Regions from separate parts of the Parageobacillus sp. NEAU-HV-2 genome, predicted to be linked through region 4. Evidence: riboswitches for the same ligand, from Rfam matches in the RefSeq annotation. Region 4 holds a riboswitch; each other region holds the start of a gene.

Region 1 (7,414 bases), 120 kb from region 4:
CGTGCTGCTTCGCGATTTTCCCCCGTCATATAGAACAATCTCCCCGGTTTGGTGTACGTCAAAAACAAATGGGAAGCAATAACGATGATTAGCATAAGCAAAACGGAAAACGGAATGCCAAACACTTCCCCTTGGCCGATAAATAAAAAGGAAGGAATGAATTTGCCCGGCGCCGTTCCTCCGTCTGGAAGCGGCATGTCGTTGTAGATGGAAAATCCTTTCGTATATGTCAGCTGCACGCCGTTAATCGCATACATCGTCGCCAATGTAGCCAATAAATCCGGCAATTTCAATTTCACAATTAATAACGAGTTTAATAAGCCGACGGCGATTCCAAGCAAAAGCGGAACAAGCAACGTAACGAGAATTTCCTGGCGATATAATACGAGCGCCGCGGCGCTGGCGATGGTTGCTAGGCTGACAGTCGAGCCGACGGATAAATCAAATCCATCGACAATAAGAGAAAATGTAATGCCAATCGCAACGAGTGTAACGATGGAAATCGAGCGCAAAATATCGCTGAAATTTTCGTACGTAAAAAAGCGGTCTTGTGTGATGCCAAAATAAGCGATAACAACGAGAATGGCAAGCAATGTGCCATGTTTATACAAAAATTCAAGAAGAGATGGCGCTTGCCTTTTCTTGGCGACCGAAACGGCTGGCTGTGCCATCCACCTCACCTCCGCTGCAGTAATAAATGAGTTGTTCATAGGTGATATCATGGGCAGGCACGCGTTGGATCAGCTTGCCGTCCACCATGATGTAAATCGTATCGGCAATATCAAGCAGTTCTTGAAATTCGCTTGTTAAATACAAAATCGCTTTTCCCTCGTCGGCAAGGGAGCGGATGATCGAAAATACTTCTTGCTTGGCGTTGATGTCAATTCCTTTTGTCGGCTCGTCAAAAATAAATACGCGCGCATCGGTTTTTAACCATTTCCCGATCACGACTTTTTGCTGGTTGCCGCCGCTTAATTGCCGCACGCTTGCTGACAGGAAAGGCGGATGAATTTGCAAGGAATCGACAAGTTGCTTGGCAACGGCCGTCTCTTTCTTCTGCAGCACCCACTGCCATTTCGTCAATGAGGATAGCAGCCGGACGGTAAGATTGGTGCGAACCGATTCCTGCAGAAAAAGCCCTTGTTTTCTCCGTTCTTCCGGAATTAAGCAAATGCCGGCCGCAATCGCCTCTTTTGGGGAAGAAAACACATAACGTTTTCCGTCTATCCACCATTCGCCTGTCGTTTTGCTGCTGGCAATTAAACTTTCCGCCAATTCCGTTTTTCCTGCTCCGACAAGCCCGGCGATGCCGACAATTTCCCCTTTATGAACGTGCAGGTCGACCGTTGTGTTTGTTTTTGCGATATGGAGCTGTTTCACTTCAAAAAGAAGGTCATCCCCGTATGTGCGCGTTTCCCTTTGCGCGGCTGTATAAGAGCGTCCCACCATATAGCGGATCATTTCCTCTAGAGAAAGAGAGGCGACATCCCCATGGTGGACGACGTTCCCATCGCGCAAAATCGTGACGCGGTCGCAAATCTCTTTAATTTCCTTTAGTTTGTGAGAAATATAGATAAATGAAACACCTTGCCCTTTGAGCTCATTGATAATCGCAAACAGCCGCTTTGTTTCCGTCTCGCTCAGCGCGGCGGTCGGCTCATCCAAAATGATGTAGCGGGCCGAGGAGGACAGGACTTTTGCCAGAACAATCAGCTGTTTTTCATGCAGGGAACATTCGCGGATGAGCTTGGCCGGCGAAATCGACAGGCCGACGCGGCGCAACAACTCTGCAGCCCGCTCTTTTTGCTGTTTCCAAGAAAGAAAAGGCTTTTGTTTTGTCTTGGCGATCTCATCGGCGGCAATATTTTCATAGACGGTCAGTGCCGGAAAGAGAGCCGTATCGACTTCCTGAACCACTAAACCGATGCCCGCCTTTTTGGCATCGGCAGGCGAGGAAAACTGATATTCTTTTCCATCAATCGTAATCGTACCTTGATCAGGGGAAAGAGCGCCGGCCAGAATTTTCATTAATGTGCTTTTTCCGGCACCATTCATCCCTAAAAGGGCGTGAACTTCCCCATGTTGAACATGGAGGCTCACGCCGTTTAATACGTTGACAGCGCCAAATGATTTATAAATATTGTTCATGTAAAGGCCGTTCATTTGTTCTTCACCTGTGCTTCCAGCGTTTTCATCCAAGGGGAAATCGCCACATTCGACTGTCCCCATCCGGCGATGTATTGGTGAAGGTCTTTCATCGACACTTGTTGGTTAGGCAAGTCGGACCGTTTGACTAAATGCGGTTCGAGTGAGTAAATGTTTGGCGTTTTTTCCCCGGCGATTTTTTGATAAGCAAAGCGGACTTGGACGCGGCCGACTTCCGCCGGGTCTGTTGCGGTTGTAGCGACCCATGGGCTGTTTGGCTTTTGCATCATTTGCAAATCTTCATCGCTTAAATCAATGCCATATACTTTAATTTCACTGCGTCCTGCTTGTTCGATCGCGCGCGTTGCGCCTTTGGCAAATTCGTCCCAAGTCGCAAACACCGCATCAATATCGCCTTTATTCGGATATTTTTTCAAAATCGCTTCCATTTGCGTTTGCGTGTCCAAAGCGGTATTGGCGCTGGCTGTACCGAATTTCGCCACTTCTTTGATGTTCGGATAGCGCTTTTTAAACGCATCGTAAATCACATGGCGCCGCTCCATCGGCGTAAACCCGCCAACCCAAATCGTGACAATGTTTCCCTCGCCATTTAAGTCTTCGGCCAACGTTTTTAACGTTTTCCAGGCGAGGCTGTAGTCGTCTTGGTCAATGACCGTTACGCCTGGGATGTTTAAATCGTTGTCAAATGCGACGACAGGAATGCCTTTTTCGACCGCCTTTTTCACCGGTCCTTCGAGCGCATCGGCACGACCATGGTCTAAAAGAATCGCATCAACATTTTGCGTAATCGCTGTTTCGACATAGGAAGCCATTTTCGTTAAATCGTTGTCCGCGTTGTAAATTTGCACCTCGCCGCCGAATTTTTGCACTTGTTCTTTTACGCCGGCGATATATTGCGAAGAAAAGGTGCCGATCGACATTTGCATAATGGCGGCGATTTTAATCGGTTTCTTTAATTTGGCAGGGATTTCTGCCTGTTCGGTCGCTGCCGCCGTCGTTTTGCTTGTTGTCTCGGCCGTGCCGTTTTCTTGTTTGGCCGGTTTGGAACTGACGGCATCTTGTTCGTTCATGCAGCCGCTCAGGATGATGATAACGGAAAAAAGAAATGCGAATAAATAGTTCAGCCTAAATCGCTTCATGGTGTGCCTCCTTTGCAAATAGTGCTGACAGTTTGGTTTCATAATTGCCGCGAATAATGCCTTTTTCGGTAATGATAGCCGTAATGAGATGGTGCGGCGTGACGTCAAAGGCTGGATTATAGACGTTGACCCCTTCTGGGGCAATTCGCGTTCCGGCAAGATGGGTCACTTCTTCCGGATTGCGCTCCTCAATCGGAATTTCATCGCCTGTTTTTGTCGCTAAATCGATCGTCGACAGCGGCGCGGCTACATAAAACGGAATGCCGAACGCTTTGGCCAGCAAGGCAAGGCCAAACGTGCCGATTTTATTGGCCGTATCGCCATTAGCGGCAATGCGGTCAGCACCGACGATGACGGCGGTAATGTTTTTTGCTTTGATCGTCTGCGCTGCCATATTGTCGGTAATAAGCGTCACATCTACGCCGGCCTGCATCAATTCCCACGTCGTCAATCTTGCCCCTTGCAGGACAGGGCGTGTTTCCGATGCGTACACGTGCAGGTTCATTCCTTTTTCTTTCGCCAAATAAAACGGGGCAAGCGCTGTGCCGTACCGGGCGGTGGCGATCGAGCCGGCGTTGCAAATCGTTAAAATGCGATCGCCGTTTTGAAACAAAGAAAGCGCATGTTCCCCGATCCGTCGGCAAACGTCTTCATCTTCAATTTGAATGCGAATCGCTTCATGGACGAGCGTCGTTTTTGCTTCATTGACAGAGGAAACATGGGAGACGCTCGTAACGAGGCGGTCTAGCGCCCAAAACAGATTGACCGCCGTTGGCCGGGCGCTTGCTAAGTAGTCACGGTCTTTTTGCAGTTGTTTTTTGAAATTTTCCACTGATTCTGTTTCATATTGCTGAGCGGCAAGCGCGAGGCCGTAAGCGGCGGTAATGCCGATTGCCGGTGCGCCGCGCACTTTCAGCGACGCAATCGCCTCCCAAACGTCTTTAATATTTTTCAATTGCAAATATTCCGTCACTAAAGGCAACTTTTGCTGATTTAAAATCGTAATATGCGTGTCGTTCCACTCTACAGAGCGAGGAATTACGAATGGTTCTGCCATATGGTTCTTCCTTTCATTATGTTAATTCGCTGGTGTTAGCACGGTTTGTGCGAAAAGAGAACGAATTTCTTTGGTACTAGATAATGTTTCACGTTGCAAGATGAGGCTTCTGCCAAGACGAAGCGCATGTCGTTTTGCTTGCAAACGGTTCTCTTTATTTTCGATGCCGTCAAGATCAGCAACATGTGCCAACCCAATCGTGCGGCGGATTACTTCGCAGCCGGCAAAACCGATCGCATCGACAAAGGTGTTGTGCAGCACCTCTTCTAATAGTCCTTTCGTTTTTGCATACGGCTCGACATTGTGCGTATGCCAAAGTTCAGAAAAGATCGTCGCAAATACATCCCAAGTTTTGTCGATATGGGCAAATAACGGTTCTTGTTGTGGTTCTGGGCGGGACAACGCATTTAACAATAAGTTTGCGAAAAACTGACCGATATCAAAGCCGAACGGGCCGTAAAACGCAAATTCCGGATCGATAATTTTTGTTTCTTCTTCGCTGGCGAAAATGCTGCCTGTGTGTAAATCGCCGTGAATGAGCGCATCCCCTTCGGTTAAAAACTTGCGCTTTAATTTGGCAACTTCTAAATGAAGCTTGTCATCGTTCCAAAGCGCTTCGACATCGTCGCGCAGTTCTTCTTCAAAGTTGTTCGTTTCATGATTAAAAAACGGATCGGTAAATACGAGATCTTCCGTGATTTTGCACAGTTCGGGATTGACAAAGCTTTGCGCCAGCTGTTTTTTTTCTTGCTGATTCATGCCGAAATCCGACGTGTAAAATAACGTTTTTGCGATAAATTCGCCGATATGTCGGGATAGAAGCGGATATGTTTTTCCTTCGATTAAGCCTTTGCGGGCAATTTGCAAATGGGATAAATCTTCCATCACGGTAATGGCTAAAGATTCATCGGAATAGTAAACTTTTGGCACATATTGCGGCGCATAGCTTGCGAATGTGCGCAGCGCATTGCTTTCGATTACCGCGCGTTTTAAGGTGAGCGGCCAGCTTTCCCCAACGACTTTCGCATATGGAAGGGCTTGTTTGATGATAATTCCTTTTTTCGCTTCTTTATCGACGATGCGGAAAACGAGATTAAGGTTACCGTCCCCGATTTCCCGGCAGACAAGCGGCGCTCCTTCGCGGAAGAGGCCGAGGCGCACGGCTAAAGAAATGGCTCCTTGTTCTGTTAACGGTTCATAAACGGATGAATGTGAGATCGACATTGGAATAAAATCCCCCTTCATAACTAAATTAAAAAGCCTCTTTCTGCGTAGAAAGAGGCTTGAAGATTCCAATTCTTCGCACCTCTTATCTTCCAGAAAGAACGAGTCTTTCTGTTGGACTTAGCACCGTGCCCTGCGGAAGTTGGAACTTCCGGCGCCGAAAAAACGTGCGCCCTATCTCACGATAGTATTACGGTCGGTTGCTGGGCTTCATTGGGCCAATTCCCTCAGCCAACTCTTGATAAGAGTATTTTCAGTATATTCATTTTTCGAATTTTTGCTTATGTTAGAAAATATTTGTGCGTTTGATTCGAATCATACACGCTGACGAATTTATTTGTCAATACTTTTTGTAAAATTTTTTTCTGCCGCCTGATAATATTCAGGACGGCGGTCGGCAAAAATCGGGATGCGCGCCCGCACTTCCTGCACTTTTTGCAAATCGATTTGCGCCGTGAGTGCGCAAGGCTCCTCGCCCGCCTCGGCAATGATTTCTCCCCATGGATCGATGATCATGGAATGGCCGGCAAACACGTTGTTCGGGTCGCTGCCGGCGCGGTTGCAAGCGACGACATAGCATTGATTTTCAATGGCGCGCGCCGCAAGCAGCGTGCGCCAATGGGCAAGGCGGGGGAGCGGCCACTGGGCAACGACAAACAGCACTTCCGCCCCCTGGACCGCATGGACGCGGATCCATTCCGGAAAGCGGATGTCATAGCAAATGACACCGGCGCATAAGGTGTTTTCGAGCGTAAATAAACCGGTATCCTCCCCAGGCTGGAGGTAAAGATGTTCATCCATCAACTGAAAGAGGTGCAGTTTGCTGTATTCGCCAACGACTGTGCCGTTTCGGTCGACGACATACATCGTGTTTGTCACGCCTTTTGCCGTTTTTTTGGCGACTGAACCGGCGACAAGATGGACGCGGTACGATTTTGCCAGTTTGGTAATGAACGCTTTCACACGTTCGCCGTTTTCATCGGCGATTTCATCGAGACGAGTTAAGTCATAGCCAGTCGTCCATAGTTCAGGAAGAACGATGACATCCGGACGTTCTTTTGCAATTTTTTCTATTTCTCTTTCTACAACCTGTTCGTTTTCGTGCGGACTGCCGAAGACAATATCCAGCTGCAGGCAGGCAATTTTTAATGTCATTCGTGTTCACCTCGAAAAAATTTACTTTACATTTTGATTTTTACGATATATGATGTTGCACTAGAATTTCAAGAAATTTTTGAGAAGGTGTTAAGCATGACAAAACAATTTCCGTTATCCGACCTGTTAGAAGGGCTTCCAAAGCAGTTTTTCGCCTCATTAGTCGCGAAAGTAGCCAAAAAAATCGCGGAAGGATACGATGTCATCAATTTAGGGCAAGGAAATCCGGATCAGCCGACACCGCCACATATCGTTGAAGCGATGCAAAAGGCGGTGGCAAACCCGAAATATCACAAATATTCGCCGTTTCAAGGGTATTCTTTTTTGAAACAGGCGGTTGCCGAGTTTTACGAACGGGAATACGGCGTGACCGTTGACCCCGAAAAAGAAGTCGCCATTTTGTTCGGCGGCAAAGCGGGGCTTGTCGAGATTCCGCAATGCCTCGTGAATCCTGGTGATATCGTGCTCGTTCCTGACCCGGGGTATCCTGACTATTGGTCGGGGATTGCGCTGGCGCGTGCAAAAATGGTGATGATGCCATTGCGTGCCGAACATGGGTTTTTGCCTGATTATAGTGACATTCCTCGCCATATTGCAGAAAAAGCTAAACTTATGTTTTTAAATTATCCAAATAATCCAACCGGAGCGACTGCTTCGCAGGAATTTTTCGAGG
Region 2 (7,414 bases), on a different contig from region 4:
GTAGCTGATGTTTTCCACCCCTAATTTTTCAGCTGTTTCTTTCGCCACCTCAATTTCACTAAACCCTTCTCTTTCAAAACCGACCGAAAAAGTTTTAAAGTTCGGATGAAATTGTTTGGCAATCGAAGCAATGAGCGAAGAATCGATTCCACCGGATAAAAAAGAGCCAACCGGCACATCGCTGCGCATATGTACCCGCACGGAATCAAATAAAACATCGCGAATCTCTTTGACGAATTCATCTTCCGATTTCCATACTGGCTGAAACCATGCTTTCCAATAACGGTGTACCGTTAATTGTTCACCGACTTTCTTTTTGATGTAATGACCCGGCTCTAATTTTTTAATGCCAACGGAAATCGTCATTGGCTCAGGCACGTATTGAAATGTTAAATAGTGCTGAAGCGCGTCATAATCGAGAACATTATTTTCCATCGCATGCAAAATGCTTTTCTTTTCCGATGCAAAAAACGTCCGTCCTTCTTCTTCAAGATAGAAAAATGGTTTGATGCCAAATGGATCACGCGCGGCAAAAATCGTTTTTTCTTCTTTATCCCAAATGACAAACGCAAACATGCCACGGAGCTTCTCTACCGCTTTTTCCTTTTCATGACTATATAGCGCAATAATCACTTCCGTATCAGAGTATGTGGCAAATTCGTATCCCTTCGCACATAACTCTTCGCGCAGCTCAATATAGTTATAAATTTCTCCATTAAAAATAATCCAATATCGCTCATTTTCGTACGATAATGGTTGATGACCCCCTTCTAAGTCAATGATGCTCAACCGACGAAAGCCAAAATGGACATAGTCATCGAAAAAATACCCCTCGTCGTCTGGACCACGATGCGTGATCATATTATTCATTTCTTCAAACGTTTTCTTCCATTGCTCGTCTAGCATTTTTGGCTGATCATAAACACAACCAATAAACCCGCACATGTGTATTTCACCTACTTCTTTATATTCAGCATGCTTGATTATATCATAGATTTGAAGCAATAAAACTATAAAATTTTCCTTTTTTTTTTAAATAAAACGTTAACATATCGATTAAAAAAAGAGAGCTACAGTTGCTGTAACTCTCTTTTCCATATTCATTCATTTATTGTTGCTTCGCCAAGGAAAAAGCTTGCTCTTTCAATGCTTCTGCTTTATCTGTACGCTCCCACGGCAGGTCGATATCGGTACGTCCAAAATGGCCGTAAGCAGCTGTTTGTTTGTAAATCGGACGGCGCAAATCTAACATTTTAATAATGCCTGCCGGGCGTAGGTCGAAGTTGTTGCGCACGACTTCGATTAAAATGTCTTCCGATACTTTTCCTGTGCCAAATGTGTCAATGGAAATCGAGACCGGTCTTGCCACCCCGATCGCATAGGCGAGTTGCACTTCGCACTTATCGGCAAGTCCTGCCGCCACGATATTTTTCGCGACATAGCGGGCTGCATATGCTGCAGAACGGTCTACTTTTGTCGGATCTTTTCCAGAGAATGCGCCGCCACCGTGACGCGCGTAACCGCCGTACGTGTCTACAATAATTTTCCGTCCCGTTAAACCAGCGTCCCCTTGAGGTCCGCCGATGACAAAACGGCCTGTCGGGTTAATAAAGTATTTCGTATTTTCATCGATCAGTTCGGCTGGCACCACCGGCTTGATGACATGTTCTTTAATATCACGTTCAATTTGCTCTTGCGTAATTTCCGGATGATGCTGTGCGGATACGACAATCGTATCAACGCGAACCGGTTTGCCGTTTTCGTCATATTCTACCGTTACTTGTGTTTTACCATCTGGACGTAAATATGGCAAAATATCGTTTTTCCGAACTTCAGCTAAACGGCGTGCTAAACGATGCGCCAGCGAAATCGGAAGCGGCATTAATTCTTTCGTTTCATTGCAGGCAAATCCAAACATTAGCCCTTGGTCTCCAGCACCGATCGCTTCGATTTCCTCGTCAGTCATCTGACCTTCACGAGCTTCTAACGCCCGGTCGACCCCCATCGCGATATCTGGCGACTGTTCGTCAATCGATGTCAACACGGCGCATGTATCCGCGTCAAAACCGAATTTGGCGCGCGTATAGCCGATTTCGCGAACCGTATCGCGAACGATTCTTGGAATATCCACATATGTCGATGTCGTAATTTCTCCGCTTACGAGCACAAGCCCTGTTGTCACGCTCGTTTCGCAGGCAACGCGAGCGTTCGGATCTTTTTCCAAAATCGCATCTAAAATCGCATCGGAAATTTGGTCGCAAATTTTATCTGGATGACCTTCTGTTACAGACTCTGAAGTAAATAAACGTCTTTTTGCTGACATTCGTCATTTTCCTCCTCTTTCCGTAATCAAACATCAAAAAATGATGGTGCCGCAAACGGCGAGCGATACGGTACTCATTTCCCTTGTTCATTTTCTCATATAAAAAAACCTTTCCTGTAACGGTGAGGAAAGGTCATTGCAATCGTATTGCTCCTTTCACTCTTATCGTTCAAGGACATCGCCTTGCCACAGGTTAGCACCATTTCACATGTTTCCAGTTGTGACGGTTGCTGGGTTTCATCGGGCCTGTCCCTCCACCAACTCGGGATAAGAGTATCCGTTCAATGACTTATCATATCGTAATAAAGCCGAAAAAGTCAACAAAATGTGGCGAATTTTTTTTGAAAAAAACAGGAAAAATAAATAAAAGAAATCGTCACAAATAGTATGGACTAATAATAAAAATGTGTTATACTATTTAAAGAGGTTATTAAATATAAAAAGGCAGGTTTTGAACAATGGGGATCGCAAAAATGACCAATAAACTTTCTTTATTATTGCAAAAACCAAACGTATTTCATAATTTATCGGTAGCGCAGCTGGTGGAAAAAGTGTTGCAGCGAAAAGAAGGCCGGTTAACAGCTACTGGGGCAGTAGCGGTAACAACAGGCAAATATACAGGCCGCTCACCGAAAGATAAATACATTGTCGAAGAGGCGTCAACAAAAGCAAAAATTGATTGGGGAACAGTCAATCAGCCGATCTCGGAGGAAGTTTTCGAACGATTATATAATAAAGTACTCGATTATTTAATGGCCAAAGACGAAGTGTTTGTCTTTAAAGGCTTTGCCGGCGCTGACCCTAAATATCGTTTGCCGATTCAAGTCATTAACGAATTTGCTTGGCACAATTTATTTGCCCATCAATTATTTATTCGCCCAAGCGCAGAGGAATTACAAACACATGAAGCGCAATTTACGGTGATCTCCGCTCCAAATTTCAAAGCAGATCCTGCGGTGGACGGAACAAAATCAGAAACGTTTATTATCATTTCTTTTGAACGCCGCATCGTGCTAATCGGCGGAACGGAATATGCCGGCGAAATGAAAAAATCCATTTTCTCGGTGATGAACTATTTGCTTCCGGAGCAAGGGATTCTTTCGATGCATTGCTCCGCCAATGTCGGCAAAGAAGGAGACGTGGCATTATTTTTCGGACTGTCGGGAACGGGAAAAACGACGCTTTCCGCTGATCCAAACCGCCGCTTAATTGGTGATGACGAACACGGCTGGTCAAACCGCGGCATCTTTAATATCGAAGGCGGATGCTATGCGAAATGCATCAACCTATCTCGTGAAAAAGAACCGCAAATTTTTGACGCCATTGGGTTCGGAGCGGTGCTGGAAAACGTGGTGCTTGATGAACAGACAAGAATACCAGATTACGATGATGCAACATTAACGGAAAATACGCGCGCCGCTTACCCGATTCAGGCAATTGCCAACATCGTGGACCCAAGCATCGCTGGCCACCCATCGACGATTATTTTCCTAACTGCAGACGCGTTTGGCGTATTGCCGCCAATCAGCAAACTGACGCGTGAACAAGCAATGTACCATTTCTTAAGCGGCTATACGAGCAAGCTCGCCGGCACCGAACGGGGAATCACTTCTCCGCAGGCGACGTTCTCTACTTGCTTCGGCGCTCCATTTTTGCCGCTCCCGGCTGTGCGCTATGCAGAAATGCTCGGCAAAAAAATCGTTGAACATAACGTGCGGGTATTCCTTGTCAACACTGGTTGGACCGGCGGGGAGTACGGAGTTGGCAGCCGCATGAAGCTAGCTTACACACGCGCGATGGTGCAAGCAGCAGTCGAAGGAGAACTAGACAATGTCGAAACAGTGAAAGATCCTATTTTCGGCTTGGCCATTCCGCTTCATATTCCAGGAGTTCCAGATGAAGTGCTGCAGCCACAAAATACATGGGCTGATAAAAATGCATATGAACAAAAAGCAAAAGAACTGGCATCAAAATTCCGCGCAAACTTCCAAAAATTCAAGCATATCGCGCCGGAAATTGAAGCGCTTGGCGGTCCGCTTGTATAATCGAAAAGGAGGGAACGATTCCCTCCTTTTTTAATTCGTTGAATGCAAGGAGACAAGCTCATACGTGACAATCGTTCGATTATCGGCAAGTTCCAGTTTTTTTACCACCGCTTGACCACTCGCTTCGCTTTGCAGCGTTCTTCTAACCTCTAGCGGAATATCAAGAGGATAAAGGCGATATCCGTCTTTTTCTAAAATAAACAAATTATCTTTTACTCGCTTTTCTTTCCCTTTTGTGACAATCAGCGTTTGCAGCTCCAGCGGCATGCCCATTGCAACACACCCCTTTTCTTTTTATCGTATCATACATTCGGCTGTCTTTTCATCCATTCTGTCAACCGCCGGACGGTTTCACGATTTTCTTTTGGTGGAAAATAATGCGTAAAATGTGGAAAATACCATGTTGTCACTTGCTTATTTAATTCTTTCAGTCTTTTCTCAAGACGATACGCATGCTCAATCGAAACATTGCGGTCTTTTTCCCCATGAATGATTAAGACAGGAGCATGAATTTTCTCGATTTCGTATAATGGTGTCCGCCAGCGGTATCGCTCCGGATATTTTGCCGGCGTCCCACCGATGACCCGCTTCATCATTTTCCGCAAATCTTCCCGCTCCCAATAGGTAAGCGCTACATCGGAAACTCCGCCCCACACCGCAACAGAGCAAACGCCCGGCTCTAAAATCGCCGTATGCAGCGCCATCGCTCCCCCACGGGAAAAACCAAAAACATGAATCCGCTTTTCATTCACTTTTGGATGCTGCTGCAGCAGCCGAAACGCGGCAAGCGCATCATAGCGGTCTTCTCCGGCAAAATCCTCATTTCCTTCCCCTCCTTGGTTGCCGCGGTAAAACGGCGCCATCACAACAAATCCGTACGAGGCAAACTGAGTAATGCGCGCCAGGCGCACTTTCCCGACATTTTTAATACCGCCGCGCAAATATAAAAAACCGTCATACACTCCAGGCGCTTTCGGTATAGCCAAAAAGCCTTTCATTTTTAGCCCTTGGCATAAATACGTGACAAGAAATACATCAATGTGCGGATTGGGGGAAGGAAAGCGATATTGCTCGACAATATATCCATCCATGACCATTTCCTCCTTTTCATTAGGCATTCACACATTTTTTTTGTCTGCATACGATAAGGTGAAGTAAGTTACTTGTTAAGGAGGCCACCTTCATGAAAAAAATCGCCATAATGTCGCTTTTTCTCTTTCTCCTTATTATCCCTCTAGCTGCTTGCAGCCAACAAAAAGAGGAGGAAGTAAAAAAGATACGACTTGCGGAAGTAACTCGCTCTATATTCTATGCGCCGCAATATGTCGCCCTAGAAAAAGGGTTTTTTAAAGAGGAAGGGTTAGACGTGGAACTCACCACCACATGGGGCGGCGATAAAACGATGACTACCCTTCTTTCCGGCGGAGCCGATATTGCCCTTGTCGGCTCGGAAACATCGATTTATGTCTACAGCCAAGGCACGAACGATCCAGTCATTAACTTCGCGCAACTTACACAGACAGACGGGACGTTCCTCGTCTCCCGCCATAAAATTGAGAACTTTACTTGGGATCAGTTGAAAGGCAGCACTTTTCTCGGCCAGCGCAAAGGCGGCATGCCACAAATGGTTGGCGAATTTGTACTGAAAAAACACGGCATTGATCCGCATAAAGATTTAAACCTTATTCAAAATGTTGATTTTGCTAATATCGCCAATGCGTTTGCCAGCGGCACAGGCGATTTCGTCCAGCTTTTTGAACCAACGGCAAGCATTTTTGAAAAGGAAGGAAAAGGGTACATTATCGCCTCATTTGGCACAGAGTCGGGCCACGTGCCATATACCACTTATATGGCAAAACAAAGCTTTATCAATAAAAATAAAGATGCAATTGAAAAATTTACACGCGCTATCTATAAAGCGCAGCAATGGGTAGAGTCGCATAGCGCGGCGGAAGTAGCAAAAGTGATTCAGCCTTACTTTAAAGATACGGATCTTTCCATCATTGAAAAAGTCGTTGACCGCTATAAAAGCCAAGGCACCTATGCGACTAATCCGGTGCTCGATGAAAAAGAATGGAACAACTTGCAAAATATTATGGAAGAAGCGGGCGAACTGCCGAAACATATTGATCACAAAACGCTTGTCGATAATTCATTTGCCAAAAAAGTGATGGCTAAATAACGAAAGCGGGTGAAAAGATGAGCTTTTTAGTCGTCGACCGCGTTTCCCACACTTATTTTACCGAAAAAACTGCCGTGACGGCTCTTGAAAATATATCATTGACCGTAGAGAAAGGAGAATTTGTCTCCTTTCTCGGCCCTAGCGGCTGCGGCAAAACGACGTTGCTTTCCATTATCGCCGCCTTAATTGAACCTACGGAAGGAGCGGTGTTTATCGAAGGGAAAGAATTAGACCGCGCCCGCCCAGCCGCAGGGTATATGCTGCAGCAAGATTATTTGTTTCCTTGGAAAACAATCGAAGAAAATATTTTGCTCGGTTTAAAAATCATGGGAACATTAACGGAAGAAACGAAAAGACGAGCTCTTGATTTGCTTGCCTACATCGGGCTAAAAGGAATCGAATCGTATTATCCTAACCAACTGTCTGGCGGCATGCGCCAGCGGGTCGCACTCGTGCGCACGTTGGCGACAGATCCAAAAATGCTCCTGTTAGATGAGCCGTTTTCTGCCCTTGACCAGCAAACGAAATTAAAACTGGAAGAGTTGGTATGGAAAACATTAAAAGAGTATGGAAAGACAGCGGTGCTTGTCACTCATGACATCGGGGAAGCGATTGCGATGAGCGACCGTATTTTTCTGTTTTCGGCAAAACCGGGACGCATTATGCATACGTTTATGGTTCCCGATGAATTGCGGCGCTTATCGCCATTTGCCGCCCGTCAGCATCCTGCCTTTTCCGTGCTGTTCCAATCCATTTGGAAGGAGCTGGATGAAATTGAAGCAAACCAATGAGCGTATCCAGTCTCTTCATCAGCAATACATCGCTTTACTGAAAAAAGAAAAACGAGTCATTCGCCTGTTTCAG
Region 3 (7,414 bases), on a different contig from region 4:
GCATTTCATTAATGCCTTTGGCAACAATTTTTAACGCGTCAATGTCAAGACCGGAGTCAATCTCGTCCAAAATCGCGATTTTCGGCTCAAGCATCATTAATTGTAAAATTTCGTTGCGTTTTTTCTCCCCGCCCGAGAATCCTTCGTTCAAATAACGGTGCGCCATATCCGGATTCATTTCCAGAAATGCCATTTTTTCATCCAACTTGCGGATAAACTTCATTAACGAAATTTCATTGCCTTCGCCAAGCCGGGCATTGATGGCGGCGCGAAGGAAATCGGCGTTCGTTACCCCGCTAATTTCGCTTGGATATTGCATTGCCAAAAACAAACCGGCGCGCGCTCTTTCATCTACTTCCATTTCTAGCACATTTTGACCGTCTAATGTAATGCTGCCTTGTGTCACTTCATATTTTGGATGCCCCATAATCGCGGACGATAACGTGGATTTCCCGGTCCCGTTCGGACCCATGATCGCGTGAATTTCTCCGCCTTTTACTTCCAAATTCACGCCTTTTAAAATTTCTTTTCCTTCTACCGATACGTGAAGATCTTTAATTGTCAACACTGCCATGCAGAATACCTCCAATTTTCGCTGAAAATTGTATATAATTGTATATACCAGTGCACCACTGACTTTCTTGCCTTCCATTCTCATTTTATTCTCATTACAATCTTATAACAAATGAAAAGTATTAGCAACCTTTTGTAGACAATATCACTATGTTGATAGTGAAAATTATTATAATTGCTGGTTGCGTATATTATTTTACACGAACAGCATATTGTTTGCGTTCAACCCACTTAGCGTCACTTTCAGCCTCTATAAAAAAAAGACTCCCGTATCGGAGTCTTTTTCATTAATGTTTTGTTGATAATTCACGAATACATTCTTGCACTAAGGTTACCGCTTGGCTCATCGCCGCACCGCCGGCGAATGCCGCCGCTACGCTGCACGCTTCCAAAATCTCCTGCTCTGAAGCTCCTTCGTCTAAACACCCTTTCGTGTGATAAATCGTGCAATATTCATCTTGCGTAGCAAGGCTAATTCCTAAAGCAATAAGCTGTTTTTCTTTTTTCGATAACGCACCGGCTTCAAAACAAGCTTCGGTGAAAGCATTGAAGCTGCTAGCAATTTTAGGGAGCTTCTGCGTAAACACGCCAATTCCCTCTTTATAATGACGAAGAGCCGCTTCAACCGACGTATGTTGTTGCTGGTTCACTTCTCAACACCTCTTTCCATAATTATATCGGTGTTAGTATGCGTGAAGGAAAAAGGAATTAAACAGAAGAATTTGAATATAGGCGAATGGGAGGGAAACAAATGGGAAAATGGATTTCCGTGTTCCTCATGATGATTATTATCTCTATCTTGTTATTTTTCTTGGTAGGGGCATTGTTGGAAGACGCGCAACTAACCGATATTGTTACTATCGTTATTTCGATTCAATGCTCTTTGATCATTACGCTGCTGATTGCCATTCTCGAAAAGCTGCCAAAAAAGAAATAACGGAAGCGAATCGCTTCCGTTTTATTGTGCTGCCGGAATGACAGCGCCTTTATATTCTTTTTTAATAAAGTCTTGAATTTCTTTCGATTGCAATACTTCAACAAGCGTTTTAATTTCTTTGCGGTTTTCATCGCCTTTACGTACAGCGATAATATTGACATATGGGTTATCTTTCGGCGACTCGACAGCAATTGGGTCTTTTGCAGGATCTAACCCCGCGTCAAGCGCATAGTTCGCGTTAATGAGCACGGCATCGCCTTCGCCGTTTTTATAAATTTGCGGCAGCAATCCTGCTTCCACATCCGCTTCAAATTTTAAATGTTTTGGATTTTCCACAATGTCTTTGACCGTAGCTTTTGTTTTATCGATACCTTCTTTTAATTTAATTAACCCTTTTTCTTGCAGCATCGATAAAATGCGGCCATGGTCTGCAACCGAGTTGCTCATGATGATCGTCGCACCGTCTGGCAATTCTTCAAGGCTTTTATATTTTTTCGAATAAACACCGATTGGCTCAATATGAATGCCGCCAGCGTTGACAAAGTCATATCCATGTTCTTTTTTCTGCGCTTCTAAATACGGAATGTGTTGGAAGTAGTTTGCATCAATTTCTTTATCCGCTAACGCTTTGTTTGGCAATACATAATCTTGGAATTTAACAATTTTTAAGTCAATGCCTTTTTCTTTTAAAATTGGTTGTGCTTTTTCTAAAATTTCCGCATGCGGCACGTTGGAAGCTCCGACTACTAGCTTCGTTAATTTTCCTTCTTTTTTGTCATCGGCAGCGTTGTTATTGCCTCCGCATGCTGCCAATGCCAACACAAGAACGACGGCAAACAATGCACTAATCCATTTTTTCATATCGATTTCCCCCTTTTTATCGTTTATCTATTTTGGAAGTGACAAAGTCACCAATAAACTGAATCACAAAGACAATCACCAAAACTAGAACGGTAGCGACAAACGTGACATCGTTATGATTGCGCTGGAATCCTTCCAAATAGGCTAAGTTTCCAAGACCACCGGCGCCGACGACTCCTGCCATCGCCGTATATCCGACTAAAGCAATCGCCGTTACAGTAATTCCGGACACAAGTGCAGGCAGTGACTCTGGAAGCAACACTTTCCAAATAATTGTTGCCGTCGATGCCCCCATCGCTTTCGCCGCTTCAATGACGCCTTTGTCAATTTCACGGAGCGCAATTTCCACCATTCTCGCGTAAAATGGCGCCGCCCCGATAATAAGCGCCGGCAGCGCGGCGTTGGCACCGAGAATCGTTCCAACGACCAATTTCGTAAACGGGATTAACAAAATAATTAAGATAATAAATGGAATGGAACGGAAAACATTAACAATAGCAGCAATGATCATATTCACCAGGCGGTTCTCCCAGAGGTTTCCTTTTGACGTTAAAAACAAAAGCAGGCCAAGAATCGTTCCTAATATAAATGTCGCCACAACGGCGACGCCTGTCATATAAAGCGTCTCAACCGTAGCCGCCCAAATCATATCCCATTCTACGTTTGGCAAGAGGCTAGCGAGCATTTGTAATCACCTCCACCGCCACTTGCTGCTTTCGAATATAATCGATCGCGCGGGCCACTTCCTCTTTTTCCCCATCCATATGAACAAACAGCACACCGTAAGCGCCTTGATGAGTTTGTGAAATTTTCCCTTGTAAAATATTTGCATCCACTTGAAACTGGCGGACAACATTGGCAATCAGCGGCTGTTCCGCAGCTTCCCCGACGAACGTCAATTGGATAACCGTTCCGTTCGGGTATTTATCGAGCAGATGGGTAATCGTTTCTTTTGTTTCCTCCGGTTCAACAACTTGCCGCACAAACCGTTTCGTAATCTCCTGTTTTGGCTGCCGGAACACTTGTAGTACTTCGCCTTGCTCGACAATTTTTCCGTTCTCCATCACTGCGACGCGATCGCAAATTTTACGAATTACGTGCATTTCATGGGTAATTAATACGATCGTCAATCCTAAACGTTTATTAATATCCACCAAAAGTTCCAAAATGGAATCAGTTGTCTGCGGGTCTAGCGCGGATGTCGCTTCATCGCACAATAACACTTTTGGATTGTTTGCTAACGCACGCGCGATGCCAACGCGCTGCTTTTGCCCGCCGCTCAGCTGTGACGGGTAAGCATGTTCTCTTCCTTGCAGCCCGACAAGCTGAATTAGCTCATCGACCCGCTTTTTCCGCGTTTCTTTCGGGATACCAGCAATTTCTAAAGGAAATGCAATATTTTCATGAACGGTTCTTGACCATAATAAATTAAAATGCTGGAAAATCATCCCGATTTCCTGGCGAGCCTTTCGCAATTCTTTTCCTTTAATATTAGCCATATCCCGTCCGGCAACAATGACTTTACCGCTTGTTGGTTTTTCCAATCCGTTAAGAAGACGGATGAGCGAGCTTTTCCCCGCGCCGCTATATCCGATAATTCCAAAAATTTCCCCTTCTTTAATTTGTAAAGAAACATGATCGACTGCAGTGACCGATCCGTTTGCCGCTTCATATATTTTCGTCACATTTTCCAATGTAATCATGCACATTTTCACCTTCCTTCATCTAGCAGGCGGCTCGTTCCAAAAAGAAAACCTTTCTGCTCGAAGAGAACAGAAAGGTAATCATTACCATTCCGTCTCTTATCTCCCAAAGCAGATGCTTTGTGTGAATTGGCACCATTTCAGCGTATGTGCTGACGGTTGCCGGGCTTCATTGGGCACATCCCTCCACCTCTCTTGATAAGAGCGCAACAATCGCATTATTCAATTACAAATTCTCCATTAATCACAAATGTGATTGTATCACCCTATATTGAACCATGTCAATAAAAAATTTTGCGTCCATATTTTCGGGAATCTTGTTTTATGATGAAACGGAAATAGAAGTAATACCTGTCGCAGCGGCAATGGCCTGCTCTAAATCCTCGATTAAGTCATTGACGTTTTCAATCCCGACGGACAGACGGACTAAATCCTCCGTTACCCCCGACGATTTTAGTTCTTCTTCGTTTAGCTGTTGATGCGTTGTGCTTGCTGGGTGGATGATAAGGCTTTTCGCATCGCCGACATTTGCAACATGCGACCATAATTTCACATGGTTAATGAGCTTCGCACCTGCTTCCCTGCCGCCTTTTAAGCCAAAAACAACGATCGAACCGGCTCCATTTGGCAAATATTTTTTCGCCAACTCTTTTGCTGGATGGCTGTCATGTTCCGGATAAAGCACCCAATCGACTGCAGGATGGCGATCCAAATACTCGACAATTTTTCTCGTGTTAGCAATATGCTCTTTCATACGGACATGCAACGTTTCCATTCCAAGCTGAATTTGAAACGCGTTAAACGGACTGATCGCCGGACCTAAATCTCTTAACAGCTGTACACGCGCTTTGACAATGTAAGCCGCATTGCCAAGCGCTTCGGCATAGACAAGATTGTGATAGCTTGGATCAGGAGTAGTAAACCCTGGGAATTTCTCCGAATTCCAGTCAAAATTGCCGCCATCAACAATAATGCCGCCTAGCGTCGTTCCATTGCCGACAAGCCATTTGGTAGCAGAATGAACAACGATGTCGGCACCATATTCAATCGGCCGGCATAAATACGGAGTGGCAAACGTATTGTCGATAATCAGTGGAATTCCCGCTTCATGGGCAATTTGCGCAACCGCCTCGATATCCAACACGTGCAAGCTAGGATTGCCGATGGTTTCCGCAAAAATCGCTTTCGTTTTTGGCGTAATCGCGGCCCGGAAGTTTTCCGGATTAGACGGATCGACAAAGTGGGTTTTAATTCCGTATTTCGGCAATGTATTAGCGAACAAATTATATGTACCACCATATATCGTCGCTGCCGATACGATTTCATCTCCTGCGCCGGCGATGTTTAAAATCGCCAGGGTAATCGCCGCCATTCCGCTGGCTAAGGCAAGGCTGCCAACGCCTCCTTCTAGCTGAGCTATTCTTTCTTCCAATGCGGTAACGGTCGGGTTATGAATGCGTGTATAAATATATCCTTCTTCCCGCAATGCAAATAGATTGGCGGCATGATCCGTATTGGCGAATAAATAGGCATTCGACTGGTAAATCGGAACTGCTCGCGCGCCGGTCGCAGGATCCGGCTTTACCCCACCGTGAACGGCTATTGTCTCTAAACGATATTGCTTTCCACTCACTATACTTCTCCCCTTTACCTTTTTATAATAAAAACCCTCTCCTTTAAGAAGAGAGGGATATATACTCTTCTTATCTTCCAGAGCCATTTTGCTCTGCTGGACTTGGCACCGTGTTATCGCAACCGGTTGCCGGGTTTCATTGGGCCAGTTCCCTCCACCTCTCTTGATAAGAATCTATTTTTTTAGAATTACGAAAAATGAGCAAATTACAGCGTGCAAAATTCGTGTAGACGTTCACTCTTATTCCGCTTGGCTTTCATGGACAACCATCTCGTTGGTGCTCTGCTTCTTGTCGGTTCAGCTTAAAATCGGTCCCCAATTCATCTATCTTTTCTGAATATTTTAACGCTGTTTATTATACTTGTCAATTCCTTTTCATCTAAAAGCAAATCGCCAATCATTAGCAAACACGTCGGTATGGCTTGGCTAAGTGAAGCAAGGACTCAAGCAATAGCATATGCCGGAAACTTCCCGAAATATGCACTTCTTGCAGACGAATTAGCTGCTGTAATTTCATCCTTCCGCTTAATAGTGATTCCAATGCCTCTTTTGACCCGCGCACCGTTAATACCCGCCGTTCGTCTACTTCCACTTTGGGGCTGATTCGATGTTTTGAAATCACTACGACTGCTGTTCCCGTTTCGGACTCAAAGCGAACGTACAATTCTTCCTCCGGTAAAATCGGCAATAGATGATTTAATGTTTTCATTCGTTCGGCAAGCTGTTTGACTAGTTCACGCATATCCAATTTCCCCTCCTCCTCCGTTACTGCTGTTTCATTTATTTCCATATCTAGCGAGAAGAATCCTTTACAAAAATCTCGACAAATCATCCGGAAAACAAGCAAAGTTCTTATCATTTCCCAAGAAATATGTCAAATGCAGTCAAAATAACGGATGTTTGCAACATGGATAGCTGAGGAGGGGATCGTCGCCCTTAGTCTGTCTTTCGGTTCGTACAAAACCGATTATCGTTTGGTAACATCTCTTTGATCGTTTCATATAAATAAGGAACAGAATGAAACGCATACCACTTTTTAACGATATTGCCGTCCTGAAATAAAAGAAGGCATGGAACGCTTTCGATTTTCCATGCAACCGCTCGCTCTGGCATATAATTAATATCCGTCTGGTAAAAAGGAAGAAACGGAAACAATTCCTCGACTACTTCCAGCATTCGTTTGGCAAGCTGACAAGTGCCGCACATCGGTGTATATAAATAAAGGCAAACAATCTCTTCGTTGCCAATGGCCTCATCAATTTCAAACGGCTCTATTTTTTTCATTGCCTATTCACCTTTTCGATAAATAGTTCATATGCACATCAAAATTCGCACGCAATAATACTTGTGCAATATGCCAATTTGGCGCTGCTGCTACTTCGCGGTAGGCACGGTCGATATAAATATGCTCCGCTTCTGGAAATTCGCGGCGAAACTGCTTACGTAATTTTTCGCCCGCTTCATCGGCATCGACTAATACATAAACGTCTTTATAATAAAGCTCGTCAATCAGCTCCTCCAGCCTAGCATCGCTAATCGTCCCGTTCGTGCAAATAATTTCCACCTGTTCATTTAGAATATTGGCGATTTTTTGTTTGTCAGAGCGTCCTTCGACAATAATCACTTTTTCGCTTTCCGTCATAAACAATCACCTAAAAGTAAATGTCGTTGTACTATTATTTATATGATAACGCTAGCCTTGATTTC
Region 4 (7,414 bases):
TCCAAATCGGTGAACAGCCCTTCTTTCGTGCCTTCAACGACATAGCCCGCAAGCCTTTCTTCTAAGCTAAGCTCTGTTTTCGCTTTTTTCGGCTCTTTTGTTTTGTCGCGGTAAAATTGGATAAACGTATTTAATGTTTCATCGTTCGTGTTAAACAGCAGTTCTTCCGCTAACCGCACTTCTTCTTCCGGAATTGAGGCGAAGCGCTCCAATTTTTCCGTGTTGACGATTGCGTAATCAAGCCCGGCCTGCGTGCAATGGTATAAAAAGACGGAGTTTAAAATTTCCCGTCCGACCGGCGGAAGCCCGAACGAGACGTTGCTGATGCCAAGCATCGTTAAACAGTGGGGCAGCCGCTCTTTAATGAGGCGGATGCCTTCGATCGTCTCTTTGGCAGAGCCGATGTATTGTTCATCGCCGGTACCGACCGGGAACACAAGCGGGTCGAAAATAATGTCATGCGGGGATACCCCGTATTTGTTGACAAGCAGATCATACGAGCGCAAAGCGATTTCCAGCTTCCGCTCGGCATGAATCGCCATTCCTTGTTCATCAATCGTGCCGACAACGACGGCGGCGCCGTATTTGTGAATGAGGGGCACGACTTTAGCAAACCGTTCTTCGCCGTCTTCCAAGTTGATCGAGTTAATGATTGCTTTTCCTTGTGAATAGGTGAGGGCGCGTTCAATGACCTGTTCGTCGGTCGAATCGATGACGAGCGGCACTTTCACTTTTTTAACGACTTGCTGAATGAATTTTTCCATATCCTCTTGTTCATTGCGGTCCGGGTCGGCCAGGCAGATGTCGATGACGTGCGCGCCGTTTTTCACTTGCGCGCGGGCGATTTCTGCCGCTTCTTCGTATTTTCCTTCAGCGATCAGCCGTTTAAATTTGCGCGAGCCGATCACGTTCGTCCGCTCGCCGACAAACAATGGCCGCATTGTTTCGTCGTAAATAAGCGGATCGATGCCGGAGACGGCATGAATGGCAAAAGACTGCGGAATTGGCCGCGGCGGAAGATCCCGGACCGCTTCGGCGATGGCGCGGATATGTTCCGGCGTCGTTCCGCAGCAGCCGCCGACGATGTTGATCCAGCCTTTTTCGGCAAAACGCTGGATTTTTTTCGCCAGCATTTCCGGCGTTTCATGGTAATGCCCTTCCTCATCAGGAAGACCAGCGTTCGGGTAGCAGCTGACCGCCGTATTGGCGAGGGAAGCGAGCGTGCGCAAATGGTCAGTCATAAACTCTGGGCCGGTCGCGCAGTTTAAGCCGACGGCAAACGGCTTCATATGCTGAACGGAGATGAAAAACGACTCAATCGTCTGTCCGGCCAGCGTCGTGCCCATCGGTTCAATTGTGCCGGAAATCATGATCGGCACCCGCCTGCCGACCGCTTCAAACGCCTTGGAAATGCCGATAAAGCCGGCTTTGACGTTTAAGGTGTCCTGACACGTTTCCAAAAGCAGCAAGTCGACGCCGCCCATTAATAGCCCGCGTGCTTGTTCTTCGTAGGCAGCGACTAATTGGTCAAACGTCACACCACCTGTGACGGACAGCGTTTTTGTCGTCGGTCCCATCGAACCGGCGACAAAGCGCGGCCAATCGGAAGTCGAGTAGGCGTCGGCGGCTTTGCGTGCGAGCTTGGCCGCTTCGATATTTAACTCAAGCGCTAAATGGCCGAGCTGATATTCATCTAACACGATGCTTGTTGCGCCAAACGTGTTCGTTTCAATAATGTCCGCGCCCGCCTGCAAGTACGCTTCATGAATGCGCTCGATCACATGTGGGGCGGTGAGCGTCAAATATTCGTTGCATCCTTCGTATGGTTCGCCGCCGAAATCGTCGGCCGAGAGCTTTGCATTTTGAATCATCGTTCCCATTGCGCCGTCAATGATGAGAATCTTTTTGGCAAGTTGTTGCTCGAGTGTTGTGTTAGCCATGGAGTACCTTCCTTTCTTGCGCGGCTTTTTCTTTTTCGTGAACATAGCGGACGAGTTCGACCGTCATTTCATAGCGTAAAAACGGCGTAATGAGGTAGATGCCGTTAAATAAGTCAAAAGCGGTGTCAATGAGCGATTTGGCGATCGCAATTCCTTCGCGCGCTGATTGCACTGGGTCGTTGCCGCATGCCGCCATGCGCGCGCGGATTTCTTCCGACAGCGTGATGCCCGGTACTTCATGGTGAAGGAAATCGGCGTTGCGCGCGCTCACTAGCGGCATAATGCCGATGTAAATAGGCGTCTCAAGATGTTTCGTCGCTTCGTACACTTCCTCGATTTGCCGTTCGGAATAAAGCGGCTGGGTAATAAAATAGTGGGCGCCGCATTGAATTTTTTTCTCCAGGCGCTCTACGGCCTTATCCAAATGGCGGACGTTCGGGTTAAAGGCCGCGGCGATCGAAAAATTCGTTTTTTGCCCGAGCGGTTTTCCCGAATACGAGAGCCCTTCATTAAACTGGCGAATGAGCCGAATCAAGTCAAACGACGATAAGTCGTAGACCGATGTCGCTCCAGGGAAATCGCCGATTTTCGATGGGTCGCCGGTAATGGCGAGCACATCGGTGATGCCGAGCGTATGCAAGCCCATTAGGTGCGACTGCAGCCCGATCAAGTTACGGTCGCGGCAGGTAATATGAATAAGCGGACGGATGCCAAGCTGCTCTTTGACGATGGAGCCGAGCGCCATGTTGCTGATTCGTGGGGTAGCCAGCGAGTTGTCAGCCAGTGTCAGCGCATCAATATTTGCTTCTTTCAACGCTTTGGCGCCCTCTAGAAATTTGGTAAGCCCTAATTTTTTCGGTGGATCGAGCTCGACGATCACCGAACGACGCTCGCGAACGATGTCTTGCAGCGGCGGCGTTGTGTTTGGTTCGTTCATTTGGATGGAAATTGGAACATGACGTTGTTTAACGACTTTTTCTTTAATTGGTGTTCGATCCACTAAGGCGTTTGCCATCGCTTCGATATGTTTTGGCGTCGTGCCGCAGCATCCGCCAATCAGGCGCACGCCTTGCTCACGGAAGGCGAGCGCTGTTTCTTTAAAATAATCGGTGTTTGTTTCATAGACAAGCCGCCCGTCGCGATAATCCGGCAGGCTTGCGTTCGGATACGCAGAGAGAAACGCTCTATTTGGCAGCGGCACTTCCTCCAGCGAACGGATCATATGGTACGGGCCGAGACGGCAGTTTAGACCGACGACATCAGCTCCCAACTGCTCCAAGCGCGCCAATGCTTCGGCAAGCGGAGTGCCGTCTTGCAAGACGCCGACTTCGTGGAGGGAGACGTGCGCGATAATCGGCTTATCCGTTTCTTTGCGCGCGATCGCAAGCACTGTCTCTAATTCTTCTAAATCGTAATACGTTTCGAGCAACAAGCCGTCGACGTCCTCGTTTAACAGCACAAACAATTGTTCGCGAAACGTCCGCTTTACCTCTTCGATGGAAACGGCGCTTTTATTGATGCTGCGCAACCCGCCGATCGTCCCAAGCACGTAGGCTTTATTTTTGGCCGCCTGTTTGGCGAGCCTTACCGCCGCGCGGTTAATCGCCGGCACCTCGTCTGCGAGTCCATAACGGGAGAGTTTGACGTAGTTGGCGCCGTACGTATTCGTTTGAATGACCTCGGCGCCCGCGGCGATATATGCTTCATGAATATGAATGATATCTTCCGGTTTCGATAAATTTAGTTCTTCAAAACATCGGTCGACGCCGTGCGAGTATAATAGCGTTCCCATCGCGCCATCGGCGATGAGGATGCGTTCTTTTAAATCTTGCAAAAGTCCCACGCTCATTCCCCCGTTCTATGAAAATGGTAAAAGAAAAAAGCCTTCTATAAGAAGAAGACTTTTTATGTATCGTCTCTTCTTATCTTCCAGGCGCTTTCGCCTGTCTGGATTTAGCACCTTGGCTTCCGCCAGGTTGCTGAGGGTTCACCGGGCCAGTCCCTCCCCCTCTCTTGATAAGAAATTCGCTATGAAGTTGTAGCCAAACGTTTCAACGATATAATTAATATATAATGTAAAGCATTTTCTGAAAATATTCAATATAATGGAATCGTTTTCAAGAAAATATTCCATCCTTCATGGAAAAAGCATTAGTGCTTGATATTTAATGAAAATAGGTTTATCCACTATAGTGAACGTATATGATTGGAATCAATAACTAGGTAGTAGTGTCGCAACGGCGGAAAGAGAATAAAAAACGCTTATAAAAAAGGAAAAAAAGCTCCCATGAAAACTTTACTCACAATAAGAGAACTTACGGCTTGCAAAAACTAATAATATTAGTTATAATAAAACTAACAATATTAGTTTCAAGAAAATGAGGTGAAACATTTGCGAATCATCCGCAAAAAAACGGTTTTTCAACTGACATTTTTGCCGCGTTTTTTTCCCGTAAATTGTTACTTGATTGACGAAATGGACGGATTGACCTTGATTGACGCTGCTCTGCCCTACAGCGTGAAAGGAATTTTGAAAGCGGCTGAAACCATCGGAAAACCTATCACGCGCATCCTTCTCACCCATGCACATGGGGATCATGTGGGAGCACTTGACGCGCTAAAACAAATTCTTCCGCATGTACCCGTTTATATTTCGGAACGTGACGCCCGCTTAATGTCTGGAGACAGGTCGCTGGGTCCGAACGAACCAAACACACCGATTCGTGGCGGAGTACCTAAAAAACTGCAGACACGAGCAGATGTTTTGCTAAAGGAGGGAGATCGAATCGGCTCGTTGCTGGCGATTGCCACACCGGGACATACGCCCGGTTCAATGACATTTCTCGACACGCGCAACAACGCCTGTATCGTCGGTGATGCATTTCAAACAAAAGGCGGGATTGCTGTATCGGGACAGGTACAACCATGGTTTCCCTTTCCGGCAATGGCTACATGGAATAAAGAAATGGCGCTCAAAAGTGCATACAAAATACGTGAGTACCATCCATCCTTGCTAGCGGTGGGACATGGGCATATGTTGGAGCAACCAGGTGTAGCCATCGACCGTGCCATTGCCAAAGCCGAACGGAGTTTCATACATCCCCCTACAGGAAAGGAGTGACGCAGATGTCTCCAAGAATCGGTTTAGATTTGTCAACGATTCTGCAAACTGCAACAGAAATTGCCGATAAAGACGGACTGGATGCCGTCACATTGGCTACATTGGCTAAAAAACTCGGCGTCCGCCCCCCATCCTTGTACAACCACATCGAAGGATTGCACGGTTTAAGAAAACAACTCGCGGTTTATGGCCTTGAACAACTTTACAGCACCCTGGCGCAAGCGGCCATCGGACGGTCCGGTGATGATGCGGTGCATGCGCTTGGGAAAGCTTATGTAACGTTTGCTCGAACCCATCCTGGCTTGTATGAAGCAACCTTGCAAGCGCCCGATTCACTAGATCCAGATATACAACGTGCAGGTCGTGAGATTGTGAACCTGACTCTGCGTGTGCTTCACGCATACGATCTTGATGACGAAACAGCACTGCATGCAGTGCGTGGTTTGCGAAGCATGTTCCATGGTTTCGCTTCCTTGGAACAGAAAGGAGAATTTAGAATTCCACTCGACCATGACGTGACACTCCGGTTTCTGATCGATACGTTCCTGACAGGGATTCGCCGAAAACAGAAATCGCTGGAGTGAATCCAGCCTCAAAATGACAAAACGACTGAATGATGTCAAAAAAGGAGAATGAACATGGAAATTAAACTGGCGAATCTATTTTTGCGTTTCCTTTTGGAAGTATGCGTTTTGGCCGCACTCGCATATTGGGGATTCAAGAACGGAGAAAATATGCTCGGTAAGATCGGTTTGATGGTTGGGATCCCGCTTTTGATCGCGCTGATTTGGGGGACGTTCGGTTCCCCCGGTGCGCCGTTACTCCTTCCAGAACCGTGGCACTTTATCTTGGAAGTGACGATTTTTGGGGCGGCATCCGTCACCTTGCATGCTGCCGGACATCCCAATCTTGCCAAGGTTTATGTGTTTGTCGTAGTATTGAACCGTTTTCTCATGTTCGTCTGGAAACAATGATCCAAATTCAAAGATTTTTTCGACGCCGGCGGCCTTCCTGTCACATACGGCATTTCCGGCAACGATATAGAGAGTCAATATATCGAAATAAGGATGCTAAAAGTGAGTCGATTTCATAAGACCATGCATGTTCGCTGTTCCAATTGGAAATCATGATCTTGTCCACCCCTTGGTAGTTGGTTTTGGTCACTGTATATGATCTTCAAGGTGGTGGATTTTTTATGTGCATTTATGCATCCATTATGCGTTTTGCAACACGTTCTAGAGAATAATATATATCCACTATAGTGGATAAAGGGGGAGGGGGGGCATGTTCCATGCATGATGCGATTCATTTCTTATTAGCAGGGTTACCTATTTTATTCGCTCTCATTTGTTTAGTTTGGCTTAAAATGTCTGCGCTGTACACCGCTGTCTGTTCGTATGGATTGGCTTTCGTATTGGCTTTTTTTTCTTTTGATGCCTCGGTGCAGAATTTATTTCATTTCTCCGTTCGTGGAATGCTGCTGGCGGTGACGGTCATTTATGTATTAGGGCTTGGGCTGTTTTTATACAACTTGCTGAATGAAAGCGGAGCGATGAATATGATGTCCTACGGTTTATCACGCTTTTGCCGCTCAAAAGCAGAACAGGGGCTGCTTATTTCTGCCGCTTTAGGTCCTTTTCTAGAAGCGGTCAGCGGATTTGGCATTGCTGTGGTGATTGCTGCCCCATTATATCTTTCGCTAGGATTTTCAGCGAAAAAGACAATGATGTTATCGTTATTGACGCAGTCGGCCGTGCCGTGGGGAGCGCTTGCCATCGGTACGGTCATTAATGCGGAGTTATCTGGAGTTCCTTTGCATCAATTGGGGGAGTATAGCGCGATGGTAAGTATGCCGCTTTTTCTTTTTTATGCGGTTATTATTGTGGCCATTAGCGGCGGCAAAAAGTCGATAAGACAATATTTTGATTCCATTATTATCGTTTCGTTCGTGCTGTCATTTGTGACATGGGCTTCCAGCGTGTATATATCTACCGAACTGGCGGGCGTATTGGCGGGAGGAGCTGCCGCTTTTTTGCTCATTGCCTATTGGAAACTAAAGGCGTTAATCAGCCAAAAGAGGGGCAAGGCCGCTACGACGCATGTAGTTATTGGGAGGGGAAACTTTTGGAAGGCAATGGTACCATATGCCGTTTTAACGATATATATATTCGTTTCCCATTTCTCTGCTGCATGTAAGAGCATAGTTACAAGCATCCTCGTTATTCAATGGCCAGAATATCATTTTCATTTGGAGCTGTTGTATAGCCCAGGTTTTGCCCTGTTCCTTGCTTCGCTGACAGCGATATGGCTATATCGGCTGACTAGCGTTCAACTAAAAACCTGTATAGAAAAA

What was found. A riboswitch is a leader RNA that binds a small molecule or an ion and turns the genes downstream of it on or off. The one in region 4 is predicted to bind S-adenosylmethionine.
Region 1: linked by a shared signal. The riboswitch ahead of mtnK (S-methyl-5-thioribose kinase) and the one ahead of AC1WMD_RS01010 (bifunctional homocysteine S-methyltransferase/methylenetetrahydrofolate reductase) in region 4 are both predicted to bind S-adenosylmethionine.
Region 2: linked by a shared signal. The riboswitch ahead of metK (methionine adenosyltransferase) and the one ahead of AC1WMD_RS01010 (bifunctional homocysteine S-methyltransferase/methylenetetrahydrofolate reductase) in region 4 are both predicted to bind S-adenosylmethionine.
Region 3: linked by a shared signal. The riboswitch ahead of AC1WMD_RS10530 (O-acetylhomoserine aminocarboxypropyltransferase/cysteine synthase family protein) and the one ahead of AC1WMD_RS01010 (bifunctional homocysteine S-methyltransferase/methylenetetrahydrofolate reductase) in region 4 are both predicted to bind S-adenosylmethionine.

Annotation. Positions count from the first base shown of each region.
Region 1 covers NZ_JBXUJJ010000001.1:302,251-309,664, forward strand. The annotation lists gene AC1WMD_RS01715 (ABC transporter permease) at 1-671, opposite strand, end outside; gene AC1WMD_RS01720 (sugar ABC transporter ATP-binding protein) at 616-2,163, opposite strand; gene AC1WMD_RS01725 (sugar ABC transporter substrate-binding protein) at 2,160-3,305, opposite strand; gene mtnA (S-methyl-5-thioribose-1-phosphate isomerase) at 3,292-4,362, opposite strand; gene mtnK (S-methyl-5-thioribose kinase) at 4,384-5,586, opposite strand; SAM riboswitch class I at 5,669-5,834, opposite strand; gene AC1WMD_RS01740 (carbon-nitrogen family hydrolase) at 5,920-6,741, opposite strand; gene AC1WMD_RS01745 (pyridoxal phosphate-dependent aminotransferase) at 6,838-7,414, shown strand, end outside.
Region 2 covers NZ_JBXUJJ010000002.1:17,210-24,623, reverse strand. The annotation lists gene asnB (asparagine synthase (glutamine-hydrolyzing)) at 1-945, opposite strand, end outside; gene metK (methionine adenosyltransferase) at 1,109-2,323, opposite strand; SAM riboswitch class I at 2,483-2,597, opposite strand; gene pckA (phosphoenolpyruvate carboxykinase (ATP)) at 2,782-4,368, shown strand; gene AC1WMD_RS03640 (DUF2584 domain-containing protein) at 4,399-4,641, opposite strand; gene AC1WMD_RS03635 (alpha/beta hydrolase family protein) at 4,671-5,459, opposite strand; gene AC1WMD_RS03630 (ABC transporter substrate-binding protein) at 5,552-6,550, shown strand; gene AC1WMD_RS03625 (ABC transporter ATP-binding protein) at 6,568-7,341, shown strand; gene AC1WMD_RS03620 (ABC transporter permease) at 7,319-7,414, shown strand, end outside.
Region 3 covers NZ_JBXUJJ010000005.1:178,363-185,776, reverse strand. The annotation lists gene sufC (Fe-S cluster assembly ATPase SufC) at 1-574, opposite strand, end outside; gene AC1WMD_RS10555 (carboxymuconolactone decarboxylase family protein) at 861-1,223, opposite strand; gene AC1WMD_RS10550 (hypothetical protein) at 1,325-1,510, shown strand; gene AC1WMD_RS10545 (MetQ/NlpA family ABC transporter substrate-binding protein) at 1,532-2,371, opposite strand; gene AC1WMD_RS10540 (methionine ABC transporter permease) at 2,388-3,056, opposite strand; gene AC1WMD_RS10535 (methionine ABC transporter ATP-binding protein) at 3,046-4,074, opposite strand; SAM riboswitch class I at 4,171-4,279, opposite strand; gene AC1WMD_RS10530 (O-acetylhomoserine aminocarboxypropyltransferase/cysteine synthase family protein) at 4,397-5,707, opposite strand; SAM riboswitch class I at 5,775-5,880, opposite strand; gene AC1WMD_RS10525 (SCP2 sterol-binding domain-containing protein) at 6,108-6,455, opposite strand; gene AC1WMD_RS10520 (thioredoxin family protein) at 6,644-6,991, opposite strand; gene AC1WMD_RS10515 (toprim domain-containing protein) at 6,999-7,349, opposite strand.
Region 4 covers NZ_JBXUJJ010000001.1:177,875-185,288, forward strand. The annotation lists gene metH (methionine synthase) at 1-1,940, opposite strand, end outside; gene AC1WMD_RS01010 (bifunctional homocysteine S-methyltransferase/methylenetetrahydrofolate reductase) at 1,933-3,783, opposite strand; SAM riboswitch class I at 3,860-3,963, opposite strand; gene AC1WMD_RS01015 (MBL fold metallo-hydrolase) at 4,333-5,061, shown strand; gene AC1WMD_RS01020 (TetR-like C-terminal domain-containing protein) at 5,067-5,645, shown strand; gene AC1WMD_RS01025 (YrdB family protein) at 5,700-6,035, shown strand; partial or broken gene AC1WMD_RS01030 (ISNCY family transposase) at 6,044-6,189, opposite strand; gene AC1WMD_RS01035 (L-lactate permease) at 6,353-7,414, shown strand, end outside.